Regions from separate parts of the Pseudoalteromonas sp. Z9A6 genome, predicted to be linked through region 2. Evidence: predicted binding sites of a transcription regulator. Region 2 holds the regulator's gene; the other holds the start of a gene.
What was found. Region 2 encodes LexA, which represses DNA repair genes until DNA is damaged. Its sites were predicted from a motif close to TACTGTATNNNNATACAGTA; they were not measured.

Region 1 (8,453 bases), on a different contig from region 2:
CTTATTCAAAGAAACGGAGGAAGCGATTTATTTAAATATAATTGATGGTGATAACCCTGCATATGTAAGTAATGAAATGATCGATCCTGCGTTAGGCTTTATAAAAAGAGCTTTAGACAATGAAGAAAAAGTATTTATCTATTGCAGCTTGGGTGAATCTCGAAGCCCATCTATTGCTTTAATGTATTTACTTGAAAACGGTTTAATAGATAGGGAAGACGCGGATAAAGTATTTCGTGAAAACTACTACAGTGAATATAAGCCTAAATTTGGAAACTTGGGCTACATTCAAAAACGGTGGTTATAAATAGAGTGTTATAAAGCCCAATACCCGTTAGAGACTAAACTCCTTGATTTATACTCCTAAGTGATTTAAATTTATAAATAAGCATATGTTATATGCTTATTTATAACGCGAAGAAATTTCTCTATTTAATTAAGTTCAGAACATTCTACCTATCACTTTCACAGTGAAAAAACAGGCGCTTACGGGCTGCCTTCAATACGTAACGAGGTACATACACGTATGTGTATGCAATTAAGCCATATCTATGTGGCGCATTTCTTCGCTTCTTTAACGTATTGGAGATTGTTATGCCTGGATATATTACCGCTCAACAAGCAGCTGCTTATTTAAGCTGTTCTACTCAACATATTTATAATATTCGTAATAAAAGTAAAGCCGCTTTAAAAGCGGGGGATCAGCAGTTGGCTAAAAAACTTTCGCCTGAAAGTATTAAGTTAGGTAACAAACTACTATTTGAAAAGTCGACTTTAGATACTTGGCTTCGAAAGTATGGTGACCACACATAGCTTGCTAATATGGCAGGCATAAAAAATTACACTTCTTGCCTGCCATGTTGATTACTTTTGACATAGGTATTTTTATTATGAATTCAGCATTACAGCCATTAGTGGTTGAGAATAAGTGTGCTCAGTTGCTTTTAACACAAAGATTATTTCAAACCACACCACCTAGAACACTTAGTGCAGATATAAAACATGAAGCACGTTATCGGTATGGTGAGTTAGCGTTAAAAACTCATAAATATATTCAGATAAACCCTAAAAACATCGTGTTTTGGTTGGTTTTTGACATTGATGATGAAAACACTTTCAGCTGGGAAGATAAGTTATTACCGCCACCGAATATAATTGTAAGTGGTCTAGACCGAGCTGATAGCTCTAAAGTAGTTGGTGGCGCGCATCTATTTTATGCAGTTCAATTTGTACCTTCATCAAATGCATCGCGTGAAAAACCAGTCAGGTTTTTAGATGATGTAAAAAAGGGGATGACATTGCAATTAGGCGCTGATGCAGACTATTACGGCCCTTTGAGTAAAAATCCTTTAAATTCGAGTTGGAATACATCTTTCCTTCATGCACATGAATACAGTCTAAATGAATTAAATAATTATTTAACAAAGGTGACAAAAAAACGCCGATATGACTTTGATTGGTCTTTGGTCGCTGAGTCGCGAAACTGTATGGTATTTCATGAACTCAGATTCATAGCATATGAACGCATTAATTATGCGAAAGAGAATTGGACATATGAGCAATGGGAAAGTCATTTATTTAATATTGCTCAGTCGTGTAATGAGTTCAGTTCGTCAGATCTTCCTAAAACCCACCCATTAAACCACTCCGAATTGAAAGGGATTGTTAAGAGTGTGGCTAATTTCACTTGGTTTAAATATAGATCGTCAAATAACCGTGGGAGAGCCGGACTATTTTTACTGCAAATTAAGATCGTAACTACAAAACTTGCTCAACAGCAGGGGGCTAAGTTTACACACAAAGCACGTAGAATAAACACAGAGGAAAAAATTACTAAAGCAATGACGAAGATACAAAGTGAAGGGAAAAAGCCTTCACAGGTGCTTATAGCCAACGAAATAGGAATGACTCGACAAGCTGTTGCTAAATATAAACATCTACTAGAAATATGTTAATTATGCTGCACATCAGGGTATTAGGAAATAAGATAGGGCATGATGTTACATATTAAAGTTATTTATCTAATAACTACATATGAGAGAGCTGAATTAGCTGTAAGTAGTGAAGCTACATATATGCTACATGTATTAATAATATTTAGTGTGCGTGTAGCAATATGTGTTTTATTTAAATTATAAGTACTTAATATTTAAATAAATTAATTGGTCGGTATGGAGAGATTCGAACTCTCGACCCCTGCCACCCCATGACAGTGCGCTACCAAGCTGCGCCACATACCGACGTTGTATGCAATAGTACGTGTATTTTTTTAAAAATCAATAAGCGATTGTTTGTTTGGGTGTTTATTATGCAAGAGACCTAAAAAGGCACTCTTGCGGTGTATTAATTGGCTAGTCTTTATTTAACCACTTTTTGATCGAGTCATACATCTCATCGCGTATTAATAACTGAGCTTTTTTGTTAGGGTGTAAACTATCGTTTTGCATTAATTCAGGTTGGCCGGCAATGTTTAGCATAAAAAAGTTCATTAAATGCGCATTTGTCTCTTCGCTAACGCGCGAAAAAGTGTCAGTAAACATTTTACTGTAACGCGGGCCGTAATTAGGGGGAATGTAAACCTCCATTAAGGCGGTCATCGCATTAGCTGCTTGGCTTTTTTGAATAAGAGACGTTAAGTTAGTTTGCATTTTTTTAACTGGGAAACCACGTAAACCGTCATTAGCACCTAGCTCAATAAGTACATGAGTGGGTTCGTATTGCTCAAGCAATGCATCTAAACGGCGTAGGGCTCCACCAGATGTTTCGCCACTAATACTGGCGTTGATAAGTTCAATGTCGGCTTGTTCGTCATCGTATTTATCTTGTAACAATTTTACCCAGCCTTCTTCTTGTTGAAGTCCGTAGGCTGCGCTTAAACTGTCACCGAGTATTAAAATCGTGTTGTCGGCTGCTGCGCTCAGCGGTTTGATAACTAAAAATAAAATGATTACTAAACGAAGGATTGAATGAGTCATATGTCAGCGCTTTCTCAATTAAATATAATTCAGGTTAATGGTTTGTCTAAAGTAGTCTCTACCTTTGAAGGTGAGCTGCCCATCCTCAGCGACATCAGCTTTAATGTCAAGCATGGCGAGTCTGTTGCTATAGTTGGCACGTCGGGCTCTGGTAAATCAACGTTACTCAGTTTATTAGCGGGGCTGGATACCGCAAGCAGCGGCGAAATATTTTTAGATGGCGAGCCATTACACAATTTAGATGAAGAAGAGCGTGCTGCACTGCGCGCGGCTAAAATTGGATTTGTGTTTCAATCGTTTATGTTAGTACAAAGCTTAACAGCACTTGAAAACGTTATGCTGCCAGCAGAGCTCGCTGGTGAAAGTGATGCAAAAGAGCAAGCAATTGCTTTGCTTGAAAAAGTAGGCTTGAGCCATCGAATTGATCATTATCCGTCGCAACTCTCTGGCGGTGAACAGCAACGTGTTGCTATTGCGCGAGCATTTATTGGTACACCTAAAATACTATTTGCTGATGAGCCTTCGGCTAATTTAGACAGCAAAAACGGTAAAATGATTGAATCCTTATTATTTGATTTAAACACGCAACACGGCACTACGCTTATTTTAGTAACTCATGATGAAGGGCTTGCACAAAAATGTGAGCACATTATTCAAATAGAAGCGGGTTTACTGGTAAAAAGCCAAGTAGAGGACGTTGCTAATGTGGGTTAAGTTAGCGCTTAAATTATTTTCACGAGAATTTCGCCGTGGTGAGCTCACTGTTATAAGCGCAGCTATCGCCCTTGCTGTTTTAACCGTGCTTACACTGTCGATGGTTACTGAGCGAATAGGGCAAAGTATTGCGCAAAAAAGCAGTGCTTTTATTGCAGCAGACCGTGTACTTGCAAGCGACCATGTTCTGGACACCGCTTTTATTACTCAAGCACAGAGCCAAAATTTAAAAACGGCGCAAATGGTGTATTTCGACACTATGTTGTTTGCCAATGACGAAATGCAGTTCAGCTCAGTAAAAGCAGCATCTAATGCATACCCGCTCAAAGGGCAGTTAAAAGTTAAAGATACCCTAACCGGTGAAACTAAAGTTGCCAATAGCGGGCCAGCGCCTGGTAATGTGTGGCTAAGTGAGTCGGTATTTTATAGTTTAAACATTGATATAGGTGCGCAAGTAGAACTTGGCGCTGCATTATTTAATGTTTCAAAGGTTATTGTAGAAGAACCTGATGCGCCATTTAATGTGTTTTCAAGCAGCCGTCGTGTGCTTATTAATATTGACGATGTGGCAAAAACCGAAGTTGTGCAACCGGGTAGCCGAGTTTATTACCGCCAACTTTATGCCGGTAGTGAGGCCGACATAAATAGCTTTTACGAGTGGCTTAAACCACAAATGAAAGAAAACCAACAATGGTATGGCGTTAAAGACCGCCAATCACCCATTTCAAACAGTTTAAACCGCGCAGAGAGCTTTTTATTACTTGCCGGCCTATTAGGTATTATTTTGGCTGCAGTGGCTATAGCTGTTTCAGCAAAACGTTATTGTGAACGTCAATACGACCCAGTAGCAATGATGAAAACATTGGGCGGTAGTCGCTCAATGATCCGCAAAATATACATGCTTCATTTATTGCTTGTGTGTGCAATGGCGGTAAGTATTGGGCTATTAATTGGTTATGGCTTGCAAGAAATAGCAACAAGTTATTTATCAAAAAGTATGGGCACAGAGCTACCTTTAGGTGGTTTTAAGCCGTGGCTGGTGGCTATTAGTACTGGCGTAATTTGTGCTGTTATGTTTTCTATTAAGCCGTTGTTTGATTTATTTGATATTCCACCTCTTAGAGTGCTGCGCCGTAACTTAGGCGACAAGTTGGCAGTAAGCCGTGTGCATTTAGGTATGAGTGCGCTAACCGTGTTTTTATTAATGTGGTTATTTAGTAACAACATAAAAATAACGCTTATCTTATTTATAACCACACTTACCTTAATTGGCGTGTTGTTTTTAATATCGAAGCTTATTTTTGGTGGTGGCCGAAAACTGGGTTTAAAACCAGGTAATAGTTGGTCGTTGGCCATTGCGTCTATTCAAAAACGCGCCAATGTAAATGCTGTTCAACTTATTAGTTTTTCGTTAGCCATTAAACTGCTTCTGTTTTTAGTTGTGCTTAAAAATGACATGATTGCTGATTGGCAGTCGCAACTTCCAAGCGACGCGCCTAATGCGTTTTTAGTTAATATTACGCAAAATGAGCTTGAGCCAATTAATGAATATTTAGCTCAAAAAGACATTCAGGTATCAGAGTTTTATCCAACTATTCGTGGGCGCGTAAATGCGGTGAACGGCGAGTTGGTAGCACGTTCTGTATCGCTGCAAGACAACGAGAAAAAAGACGAAGAAGCACGTGCAGGTATTGGTCGTGAGCTAAATCTAACATGGCTTAAAAATGTGCCTGATCAAAATGAAGTAACACAAGGCACGTGGTTTGGTGAAAATGCGATGGCTGAAGCCTCAGTAGAGGAGTCGATGCTTGAGCGTTTAGATGTTGAGATAGGCGATACGCTTACATTTTTAATTGGTTCGCAGTCGTTCGACGCTAAAATCACCAGTGTGCGCAAAGTTAATTGGGCCACGCTTAAACCTAACTTTTTTATTATTTTAAGCCCAGATGTACTTGCAGATTTTCCCGCGACGTATATTTCGTCGGTACGTATAAATCCAGATCAAAAACGTGACTTTAGTCAGTTATTACGTACTTACCCTACTATTACAGCCATTGATATTGATAACTTTGTTAAGCAAATACAAACAACTATATCGCAAGTCTCTCTCGCCATTGGCTTTGTACTGGCTATTGTTGTGCTGTGTGGGGCGCTTGTGCTTATATCGCAAGTGCAAGCTAGTTTAGGTGAGCGTATGCAAGAAATTGTAATACTTAGAACGCTTGGGGCTAAAAGCCGATTAATTAAAAACGCGACCCTGTATGAGTTTTTATTACTCGGTGGTTTAGCCGGTTTAGTTGCCGCATTTTTTAGTGATATAGCGCTTTTAATTGTGCAGCAACAAATGTTTGATTTAGCCGGTAAGCTACACCCACATATATGGATTATTGGGCCGGTAGCTGGCGGCGTATTTGTGGCTGGTTTAGGTTATTTAATGATTGCCCGAACACTTAAACAAAACACCCAAGGATTAGTACGTGCCCTAGGGTAAGCTTAAACTAACATGCTCCTGTAAATGCCCACCTAGTACGTGGGCATTTTTGTTTTTTTGTACTGGTAATTTATACAGTGCTCTGGCATTATTGGCGTAATTTAAAAATAATAACAATGAGAATGCAAGTTTGGCCATTATTTTAGGGATCGATCCTGGTTCACGTTTGACCGGATATGGCGTTGTTGCCCACCAAGGTTCTAAATTTACATACTTAGGCAGTGGCTGTATTAAGCTTGCCGATCATCCTTTTCCGGTTAGGCTTAAAATGATCTACCAAGGTATTACACAGCTTATTGAGCAGTTTTCGCCAGAAACCTTTGCCATTGAAAAAGTGTTTATGGCTCATAACCCCGATTCAGCTTTAAAACTAGGTCAAGCTAGAGGCGCTGCGATTGTTGGCGCTGCGATGGCCGACTTACCCGTATTTGAATACTCAGCTAGGCAAATTAAGCAAGCAGTAGTGGGTAACGGTGGCGCAGATAAAACACAAGTGCAGCACATGGTAAAAAATATTTTAAAACTACCCGGTACGCCACAGGCCGATGCAGCGGATGCACTCGCTATTGCGATTTGCCACGCCCACTCAGAACAAAATTTAATTAAACTAGCGGGCAGCGCAAGCAAAACCGTTAGAGGACGTTTAAGGAAATAACTATGATAGGCCGCTTAAATGGTATTTTAGTCGAAAAACAACCACCAGAAATATTACTCGAAGTAAGTGGTGTAGGTTACGAAGTACAAATGCCAATGACCTGTTTTTACGATTTACCAAAAATTGGTGAAAATGCGATTGTTTACACTCACTTTGTAGTGCGTGAAGATGCTCAACTATTGTTTGGTTTTAACAATAAAGTTGAACGTGCCTTGTTTAGAGAGCTATTAAAAGCAAATGGCGTAGGGCCAAAACTTGGCTTAGCTATTTTATCGGGCATGTCGGCAAAACAATTTGTAAGTTGTGTAAATAACGAAGACTCAACATCGCTTGTTAAATTACCCGGTGTAGGTAAAAAAACAGCCGAGCGTTTAGTACTCGAAATGAAAGACAGGCTAAAAGATTGGGGTAATGATTTATTTACGCCATTTAGCGACAGCGCAGTAATAGAGCCAATGAGCGATGCGACAATTGCTAATAATGCAGCGGATGATGCCGTATCGGCACTGCTTGCATTAGGTTATAAATTGCCACAAGCTCAAAAAGCAGTAAAATCGATAAGTAAACCCGATATGTCTACTGAGGTTCTTATTAGAGAATCTTTAAAATCTATGTTGTGAGTAACCCATGATTGAAGCGGATCGCTTAATTGATGCGACTGAAAAAACAAATGAAGACTCTATAGATCGTGCAATAAGACCAAAACTTTTAGCCGACTATAGAGGCCAGCCTCATGTTAAGCAGCAAATGGAAATTTTTATTGAAGCTGCCCGAACCCGTGGTGAAGCGCTCGATCATTTATTAATATTTGGCCCACCTGGGCTTGGTAAAACCACGCTTGCAAATATTGTAGCCAATGAATTACACGTAAGTATTAAAACAACATCAGGCCCTGTACTTGAAAAAGCAGGCGATTTAGCCGCACTACTTACCAATTTAGAAGAAGGCGATGTACTGTTTATTGATGAAATACACAGATTAAGCCCACAAGTTGAAGAAATACTGTATCCCGCAATGGAAGACTACCAGCTTGATATAATGATTGGTGAAGGCCCAGCTGCGCGTTCTATTAAATTAGACTTACCTGCATTTACACTTATTGGTGCAACCACACGAGCAGGCTCTCTTACATCGCCACTGCGTGACCGTTTTGGAATTGTGCAGCGATTAGAGTTTTATTCTGTAGAAGATTTATCGCACATAGTAGGGCGCTCTGCACATTACCTTGATTTAGAGATGTGTGATGATGGCGCTACCGAAATTGCTCAGCGCTCGCGCGGCACACCGCGTATTGCAAACCGCTTATTGCGCCGTGTACGCGATTACACTCAAGTAAAATCTGACGGCACAGTAAACGCCGATGTAGCTAAGCAAGCCCTTGATATGATTGACGTAGACAAAAGTGGTTTTGATTATATGGACCGCAAGTATTTACTCGCCATAATCGAAAAATTTATGGGCGGTCCTGTAGGGCTCGACAATGTAGCGGCTGCTATTGGCGAAGAGCGCGAAACAATAGAAGATGTGATAGAACCATTTTTGATCCAACAAGGATTTATTCAGCGTACACCACGTGGGCGCATAGTGTCTGACAGTGCATACTATCACTTTGGTTTAC
Region 2 (8,453 bases):
ATCCAACATCTATTGATGATACCAGTAAAAAACTGTGGGAAGAATTAGCCGAAAAAGCTCACTTTAATCCCCGTAATAACTGGAGCAAGCCATAATGCAAATTATCGTGACACAAAAAGACGATTTACTTACTAGCAAAGAGCTATGTTTGAGCAGTGATATTAGCGAAGCAATTTTATATGAGTTAGTTGAGCATAATATTGCGGTTCCAATTGAGGGGAAGCATGTTACGCAGTGGCTATTTACGGTATCTGCAGTGACCTTAGTTAAAAAAGCGGCCCGTATCCAACATGACTTTTCGTTAGATTGGTCGGCAATAGCTTTAGTTTTACAATTGCTGGATGAGCGTGATGAGTTGATTTTCGAAAACGAAATGTTAAAGCGACATTTGAGTCGATTTAAGCACTTGGAATAAAATAAGCCCTAGGCTTATTTACTCTTTGATAAGTGGGCGCTAGCTCTCAAAAACCAATATGACTACTTTGATTTATTCTTATTTTTAATTCGGATAAATCGTTTTAGTCGTATATTTTGTATAAGTAATAATATTCCACTTAAACAAAAAAGTACGCTAGTTGCTGAAAAGCTAATAAGTAGTGGATTATTAAAATTCTCTCGCTCATCGTAATCCATAATATGTAACATCCAAAAAAAGTCGAAAATTCGCCATAGTGTGCTGCGAACGGTGACAACTTTGCCGTTATTTTCTGACAAGTACAGTGTTGTGTTAAATGTGTCGTCAAATTGGACCTGCCAAACATTGGTTTTATATCCTACTTCTCGCATACCTAGCTTTAGTAGTACAGCGCTTGTTACATGAGCGTCAATAAGTAAGTGTGCTTTAGCATTTGCGGTAATTTGTATTTTAGTTGGCGGTTCAAATGGTCGGCCTGTTATGCCATTGAAGCTTTGCTGCTCGTTATTACTAAAGACAGTAATAAGTGGTGTAGTTAAGAAGTTCTCAAAAATTATTTGTGTTGGATTAACCACCTGAGAGGCAATATCGTCAAGGGAGGCAACATAATCAGCCTGCGTAAATGGGTTATTAAGATTACGTGTTGCAAGATGCTCCCCATAAACTTTATCAAGAGGGATTGCACTCATAATTAAACCACCTAGTAACCATGCTAAAATTTGTAGTGCTAATAAATAACCTAACCATTTATGTAACTTGCGAGCATGTTTAAATATTTTTTTATTCATGTTTTAGTCTTATTATTTTTAGAGGCTAGTTTATTACATTAATAGGATAAGTTACTGCGACATTTTGTCGCAGTTTAAACTATAGCTTACTGTAATCATTTAAAAATAAAAAAGATTACACTTAAATTCCTAACATGACTTATCTGTTTAATTGAGCTGAATATTTGATATCCAGCTAGCTTTAAATGCTAAAAAATACTTAAAAGCTGCGAAATATCCATATAAAGTGGTTAATAGAGCATAGTTGATTTGGTATAACGGTAAAACTGCGTTAAAGTTTGCAATGAAATTATTAGAGGATAAATACGAAACGATGTCGGAAATTCAATTTTTAAATGTAGATCTTGAGCTTGAATCAAAGCAAGATATTAGTTTGCTAGTGGCGGACTTGAAAAAAGTCGCGACGATTTTACATTATGACAAAGACGAATACCGTCAACTAGCGCGTATTGAAGCTACAGGTGAGGTGAGCACACCTGATAAAGCCATAAACCATATATGTGAGCTTATTGAATCGTGTTCGCGTAACGCGCTAAAGCAATGGTTAAGCTGTTCACGTAGAACGTTTGATATTGGTTTTGAATCAGGGACTTCTCCTAAGTGCTTTAATCAAGCCTTAGATGCAGATACATTATTGCGTATATCTGCGATTGGTGCGGGTATGGAAATTACCATTTACCCAATCGAAAAGTAACTATCTTCGCTCTACGACTGCTGCGGTCATTTTTGATACGCAGCACAGCTCATTGCGGCTATTTGTAATTTTTATTTCCCACACTGAACTACGTTTACCTATATGAAATGCTCTTGCCGTTGCTGTTAAAGTGCCGTTGCGAGATGCTTTTAAATGACTTGCGCTAATCTCCTGCCCTACACAGTAAAATTTAGTAAAATCGACAACAAAGTTAGCGGCATAGCTGGCAACTGTTTCGGCAAGTACAACGTTAGCACCGCCGTGAACTATCCCCATTGGGTTATGATGCTCAGGAATTGCCGGCATTGTGGCAACCAAATAATCATCGCCAATTTCTGTGACTTCTATCCCCATAGTTTTCATTAATGTTCCTTGGCCATTAATGCCTTGTTCTAACTGCTTGCACAGCTCTAAGGTGATGGGCTGGTACCAAATACTCATAATGTCTCCTTTGCATTTTTAATCATTTATAAACTTAGCTTTAGTTATATCCCTAAAATGTACACAAGTGAAATTACTTTAGCTATTTTAAGGCTTAATTTAAATTTGCGATTTTTATTTAACTGTATATACTCACAGTTAAATATACTGTATGGAAAACCAGTTGTATGCGACCATTAACGAACCGCCAAGCTCAAATACTCGAACTAATTAAAGTTTTTATTAAAGACACTGGTATGCCTCCTACACGTGCTGAAATAGCGCAAACATTAGGTTTTAAAAGTGCCAATGCTGCTGAAGAACATTTAAAAGCACTTGCTAAAAAAGGCGCAATTAAAATGAAACCAGGTGCAAGCCGTGGTATTCAATTAATTGAAGAAGAAGAGCCAGAACAATTAGGTTTACCGCTTATAGGGCGTGTTGCTGCTGGTTCACCTATTTTGGCGCAAGAGCACGTTGAAAGTCACTGCAAAATCGATCCATTAATGTTTAAACCGGCTGCAGATTTTTTACTACGCGTTAACGGTATGAGCATGAAAGATATTGGTATTATGGATGGTGATTTACTTGCTGTACATCGTACTCAAACCGCTGAAAACGGACAAGTTGTTGTTGCCCGCCTAGACGAAGACGTAACTGTAAAACGTCTTGAGAAAGCGGGTCGTAAAGTATTACTTCATGCTGAAAACGACGATTTTGACTCTATTGAAGTAGATCTTGAGAATGAGTCTTTTAATATTGAAGGCTTAGCCGTTGGCGTTATAAGAAACGCTGATTGGATGTGACTTTAAAAATAGCTTTTAAACAAGCAGTTTTATAAATGCGTACTAACTAGTACGCATTTTTGTTTTAAAATTTGTACTAAAAATAGGGCGTAAACAGCCCACTGACTATTTAAGCTGTAAACTTTTTTGCACTTATATTTTCCCCCTCCGAATGCGTTAAACCCCTTTGTTTTGCTCATATTTTGAACTTTCTGTTGCCCAGTTGATTACCGATTTTTTATTAATTATTCAATATCACCTGATTGTTTTTTATACTAAAACTTGCTTGTTGTTCGTTTTTTAGCTAATTGTTAATGTGCTGAGCTAATAATAACTCACAGCTTTTTAGTTTTGAGAACACACAATATACATAAACTCGTTGTTGGCGCAGCAAAACCAATCAATATTAAATAAGATTGGCTAAAAAAATAAAAATAACGAATTGGCGTTTAAGCCGTATGCCTCTTCGCTTTGCATTCGCAATAGCATCAAAGGAGCCGTCACATGGGTAAACTGACCTCTACCTTGTGGCTTATATTATGTGTTTTTTCGCACCCAGTTTTGGCTAACAGCCAATACAATATGCGCAAAGGCGTAACCGATATAAGCAATAATGTATATCAGCTGCACATGACCATATTTATAATATGTTGTGTGATTGGGGTGATAGTGTTCGCAATTATGTTTTGGGCACTTATTCATCACCGTAAATCTAAAGGGGCTGTACCTGCCCAATTTCACGAAAGCACTAAAGTAGAAATACTTTGGACTGCAATTCCGTTTGTTATTTTAATTGCTATGGCAGTACCAGCCACTAAAACCCTAATTGCAATGGAAGATGCCAGCAAAGCTGATCTCACTATTAAAATTACGGGTTCGCAATGGAAATGGCATTATGAATATATGGGTGAAGATGTAGAGTTCTACTCTATTTTATCTACCCCGCAAGATGAAATCGCGAATCTTGCAGATAAAAATCCTAACTACTTACTTGAGGTTGATAAGCCTCTTGTACTGCCAATAAATCAAAAAGTACGATTTTTAATGACTTCTGACGATGTTATTCACTCTTGGTGGGTACCTGATTTTGCAGTTAAAAAAGATGCTAACCCCGGCTTTATAAACGAAACATGGACGAACATAAACGAAGAAGGTACTTACCGAGGCCAATGTGCTGAGTTGTGTGGTAAAGACCATGGCTTTATGCCCGTTGTGGTGGTCGCTAAATCTGAGGCTGATTTTAAAACATGGCTTGCAGATGAAAAGCAGGCTAAACAAAAAGCAGCATTAGCAGATGCCGCATTACTTGATAAAACCCTCCCAAAAGAAGAATTAATGACTTTAGGCGAACAAGTATATATGGCTAATTGTGCTGCATGTCATCAACCTACTGGCATGGGGTTACCGGGCGTATTTCCTGCACTTAAAGGCAGCCCGATAGTGCTTGGCGATATAAAAGATCACATTGATGTAGTTATCCATGGACGACCCGGTACGGCAATGCAAGCTTTTGCCAAGCAGTTATCTATAAAGCAATTAGCTGCGGTTATTACTTATAAACGTAATGCGTGGGGTAATGATACGGGTGATGTTATTCAACCGAGTCAAATACAGACAGCACTTGATGCCAAAGTGGAGGCGAACTAATGAGTAGCATAGTAGAACAACCTAACGCCAATGAAGCTCATCATGCTCATCACCCAGCTAAAGGTTTTAAACGCTGGCTTTACACAACTAATCATAAAGATATAGGTAGTTTATATTTAATTTTTTCGCTGACCATGTTCTTAATTGGTGGCGCAATGGCCATGGTGATCAGGGCTGAATTATTTCAACCAGGTTTACAGTTGGTCGACCCTCACTTTTTTAATCAAATGACCACAGTGCATGGTTTAATTATGGTGTTTGGTGCGGTTATGCCCGCCTTTACAGGCCTTGCTAACTGGATGATACCACTTATGATTGGCGCGCCAGATATGGCATTGCCAAGAATGAATAACTGGAGCTTTTGGATTTTACCGTTTGCGTTTTTAATCCTATTGGCATCGTTATTTATGCCTGGTGGGGGTCCTGCATTTGGTTGGACTTTTTATGCACCACTGTCCACAACATACAGTAATGATAATACTGCATTGTTTGTATTTGCCGTACATATTATGGGAATTAGCTCAATAATGGGCGCAATCAATGTGATTGTAACCATAGTGAACTTACGTGCCCCCGGCATGACATGGATGAAGTTGCCCTTATTTGTATGGACGTGGTTCATTACTGCCTTTTTATTAATAGCGGTAATGCCAGTGCTTGCAGGGGCTGTCACTATGGTACTTACCGATAAGTATTTTGCGACCAGCTTTTTTGATGCCGCAGGCGGTGGCGACCCGGTGATGTTCCAACACATTTTTTGGTTTTTTGGTCATCCCGAAGTATACATAATGATTCTTCCTGCCTTTGGCATTATATCTACAATAGTACCTACCTTTTCTCGTAAAAAACTTTTTGGCTATGCCTCAATGGTATACGCCACATCCTCCATAGCACTATTGAGCTTTATTGTATGGGCTCATCATATGTTTACTACTGGGATGCCGGTAGCTGGCGAGTTGTTTTTTATGTACGCGACCATGCTTATATCGGTACCTACAGGAGTAAAAGTATTTAATTGGGTTGCCACAATGTGGAAAGGCTCAATAACTTTTGAAGTGCCAATGCTTTTTAGTATTGCGTTTATTGTGCTGTTTACCTTGGGTGGTTTTTCGGGATTGATGCTGGCAATTACACCTGCTGATTTTCAATATCACGATACTTATTTTGTAGTGGCGCACTTTCATTATGTATTAGTAACAGGGGCTGTATTTTCGATAATGGCAGGTGCTTATTATTGGCTGCCTAAGTGGACGGGCAATATGTTTAATATCACATTGGCTAAATGGCATTTTTGGCTATCGCTGGTGAGCGTGAACGTACTGTTTTTTCCTATGCATTTTGTAGGGCTTGCCGGTATGCCGCGTCGAATTCCCGATTATGCTCTTCAATTTGCCGACTTTAACGCAATCATAAGTATTGGTGGGTTTGCCTTTGGTTTATCGCAATTGTTGTTTGTAGCTGTGGTAATTAAATGCGCGCGTGGCGGTGATAAAGTGCCTGCAAAAGTATGGGAAGGGGCAGAAGGCCTTGAGTGGGAAGTTGACTCTCCAGCGCCATATCATACTTTTTCTACGCCGCCGGTTATTAAGTAATGACACACGCACCGCTACTCAAACGTTTGGTACTTATTTGCATAGGCATGTTTGCCTTTGCCTTTGCTTTAGTACCTTTGTATGACGTGTTTTGTGATGTAACAGGGCTTAATGGAAAGCCTTCGCTTGAGCAAGCAGAGCAAAGTACACAAATAGTACAAAACCGAGAAGTCGGCGTTAGCTTTACTACTCACGCACAAAGTGGTGCACCGTTTGAAGTTAAATCAAAAGAATACAGTGTAGTGGTAAAACCCGGTGCAATGCGTGAAGTAATGTTTAGTGCTAAAAATAACAGCAATCTAGATAAAGTAATGCAGGCTGTACCATCAGTCTCACCAGGTAAAGCGGCAAAGTATTTACATAAAATAGCCTGTTTTTGCTTTGATCAGCAACCTCTAAAAGCAGGGGAAGAGCTTGAATTTAAATTACTTTTTTATGTTGATACCGCATTGCCAAGCGATATTGAAGAATTAACTTTATCTTATACCGTATTTGATATTAGTGAACAGCTGGTGGCAAGTAATAACTAGCTTTTTAAACTAGTGTGAAACTAGGAGTAAATAAAATGAATCAAGAATATGAGCATTATTACGTACCAGAGCAAAGCCCGTGGCCTATTGTAGGTGCTGTTGCATTGTTTTTTATTGCAGTAGGGGCGGGCTTGACTGTTATGAGTGTAGGTAAAGAAGGTGGTAGCGGGGTTTATCTGCTTTATGCCGGTATTGCTGTACTTGTGTATATGTTGTTTAGCTGGTTTAAAAATGTAATTAGTGAATCAGACCAAGGTTTGTACTCAGCACAAATGGATCGCTCATTTAGACAAGGTATGAGCTGGTTTATTTTTTCTGAAGTTATGTTTTTTATGGCCTTTTTTGGTGCGCTTTTTTATGCACGGGTATTGTCGGTACCTTGGCTTGGAGGTGCAGGCAATAATGCAATGACTAACGAGGTATTATGGCCTACTTTTGAAGCCGTTTGGCCGCTAGTTTCAACACCTGCTGGCGAAACTACTCAAGCTATGGGCTGGCAAGGCTTACCACTTATAAATACCTTAATACTGCTTACTTCCTCAGTTACTTTACATTTTGCCCACGTAGCGATGGAAAACAATAAACGCACTCCACTTAAGGTTTTTTTAGGCGCTACTATTTTATTGGGCGTTTGCTTTTTAGGGCTGCAAGTTGAGGAGTACATGCATGCATATAATGACCTTAATCTAACGCTAGATGCGGGTATTTACGGTAATACGTTTTTTTTATTGACTGGTTTTCATGGTATGCATGTAACGCTAGGAACCGTACTTTTATTTGTAATATTTTTACGGATATTAAAAGGGCACTTTACTAAAGATAAGCACTTTGCTTTTCAAGCAGCTGCTTGGTATTGGCACTTTGTTGATGTGGTGTGGCTGTGTTTGTTTGTATTTGTATATGTGCTGTAGCGTTTATTGGCGAATTATTTGCTTTAATAAAACCAAGTTTAAGCGCTGCAATAACAACAACTAAAACAACGATCGAAAACAATACGCGACGACCTAAAAAGTGAGACATAGGTCGTCCCCCTGTTTTCCCTGACACCATAATAAACAATGCTCTAAATAAGTTAAAAAGTATAAATATTAACAACAGTACGATAATAATTTTAATAATCACTGAGTTGACCCTTTATGCAGTTAGTTTTATGGTACAAACAAAAGCTTAGCTCACTAATCACATTTTGTATGGTTGTGGTTGTTGTACTTGTGTGTGTGCGATTAGGGTTTTGGCAGTTGGAGCGAGGTGAGCAAAAGCAGCAACAACTAACCGCCATAGCTAAGCAACAGACTCGTGGTGTGATGAGCTGGTCTCAATTACTTAACTTGCCTGATAGCTGGAACAAAACTGGTGTATTGCTTGAGTTAAAAGGGCGGTTTGTACAAAACCAATATTGGCTTTTAGATAATCAAATTTATAACGGGCAAGTAGGGTACGACCTACTTGCTTTACTAAAGCCCGATAGCGAAGAAAAAGTGATTTTAGTTAATTTAGGATGGGTAAAAGCGCCTATATCTAGAGATACACTGCCAAAGGTTACTCTGCCTACAGGTATTTTTATTCTTAAAGCGCAAATAAA

Region 1: a site for LexA is predicted at 6,241-6,260, ahead of ruvC (crossover junction endodeoxyribonuclease RuvC). Genes of this name have one in related genera too.

What each region holds. Positions count from the first base shown of each region.
Region 1 covers NZ_WTKZ01000008.1:64,461-72,913, reverse strand. The annotation lists gene GQR53_RS05125 (dual specificity protein phosphatase family protein) at 1-307, shown strand, start outside; gene GQR53_RS05120 (helix-turn-helix domain-containing protein) at 595-813, shown strand; gene GQR53_RS05115 (replication initiation protein) at 891-1,955, shown strand; tRNA gene GQR53_RS05110 (tRNA-Pro) at 2,164-2,240, opposite strand; gene GQR53_RS05105 (arylesterase) at 2,352-2,975, opposite strand; gene GQR53_RS05100 (ABC transporter ATP-binding protein) at 2,976-3,689, shown strand; gene GQR53_RS05095 (FtsX-like permease family protein) at 3,679-6,180, shown strand; gene ruvC (crossover junction endodeoxyribonuclease RuvC) at 6,311-6,835, shown strand; gene ruvA (Holliday junction branch migration protein RuvA) at 6,838-7,455, shown strand; gene ruvB (Holliday junction branch migration DNA helicase RuvB) at 7,463-8,453, shown strand, end outside.
Region 2 covers NZ_WTKZ01000065.1:3,018-11,470, forward strand. The annotation lists gene GQR53_RS17690 (DnaJ C-terminal domain-containing protein) at 1-95, shown strand, start outside; gene GQR53_RS17695 (chaperone modulator CbpM) at 95-415, shown strand; gene GQR53_RS17700 (hypothetical protein) at 478-1,203, opposite strand; gene GQR53_RS17705 (hypothetical protein) at 1,517-1,897, shown strand; gene GQR53_RS17710 (PaaI family thioesterase) at 1,898-2,338, opposite strand; gene lexA (transcriptional repressor LexA) at 2,506-3,123, shown strand; gene coxB (cytochrome c oxidase subunit II) at 3,607-4,749, shown strand; gene ctaD (cytochrome c oxidase subunit I) at 4,749-6,341, shown strand; gene GQR53_RS17730 (cytochrome c oxidase assembly protein) at 6,341-6,871, shown strand; gene GQR53_RS17735 (cytochrome c oxidase subunit 3) at 6,907-7,782, shown strand; gene GQR53_RS22680 (DUF2909 family protein) at 7,685-7,993, opposite strand; gene GQR53_RS17745 (SURF1 family protein) at 8,008-8,453, shown strand, end outside.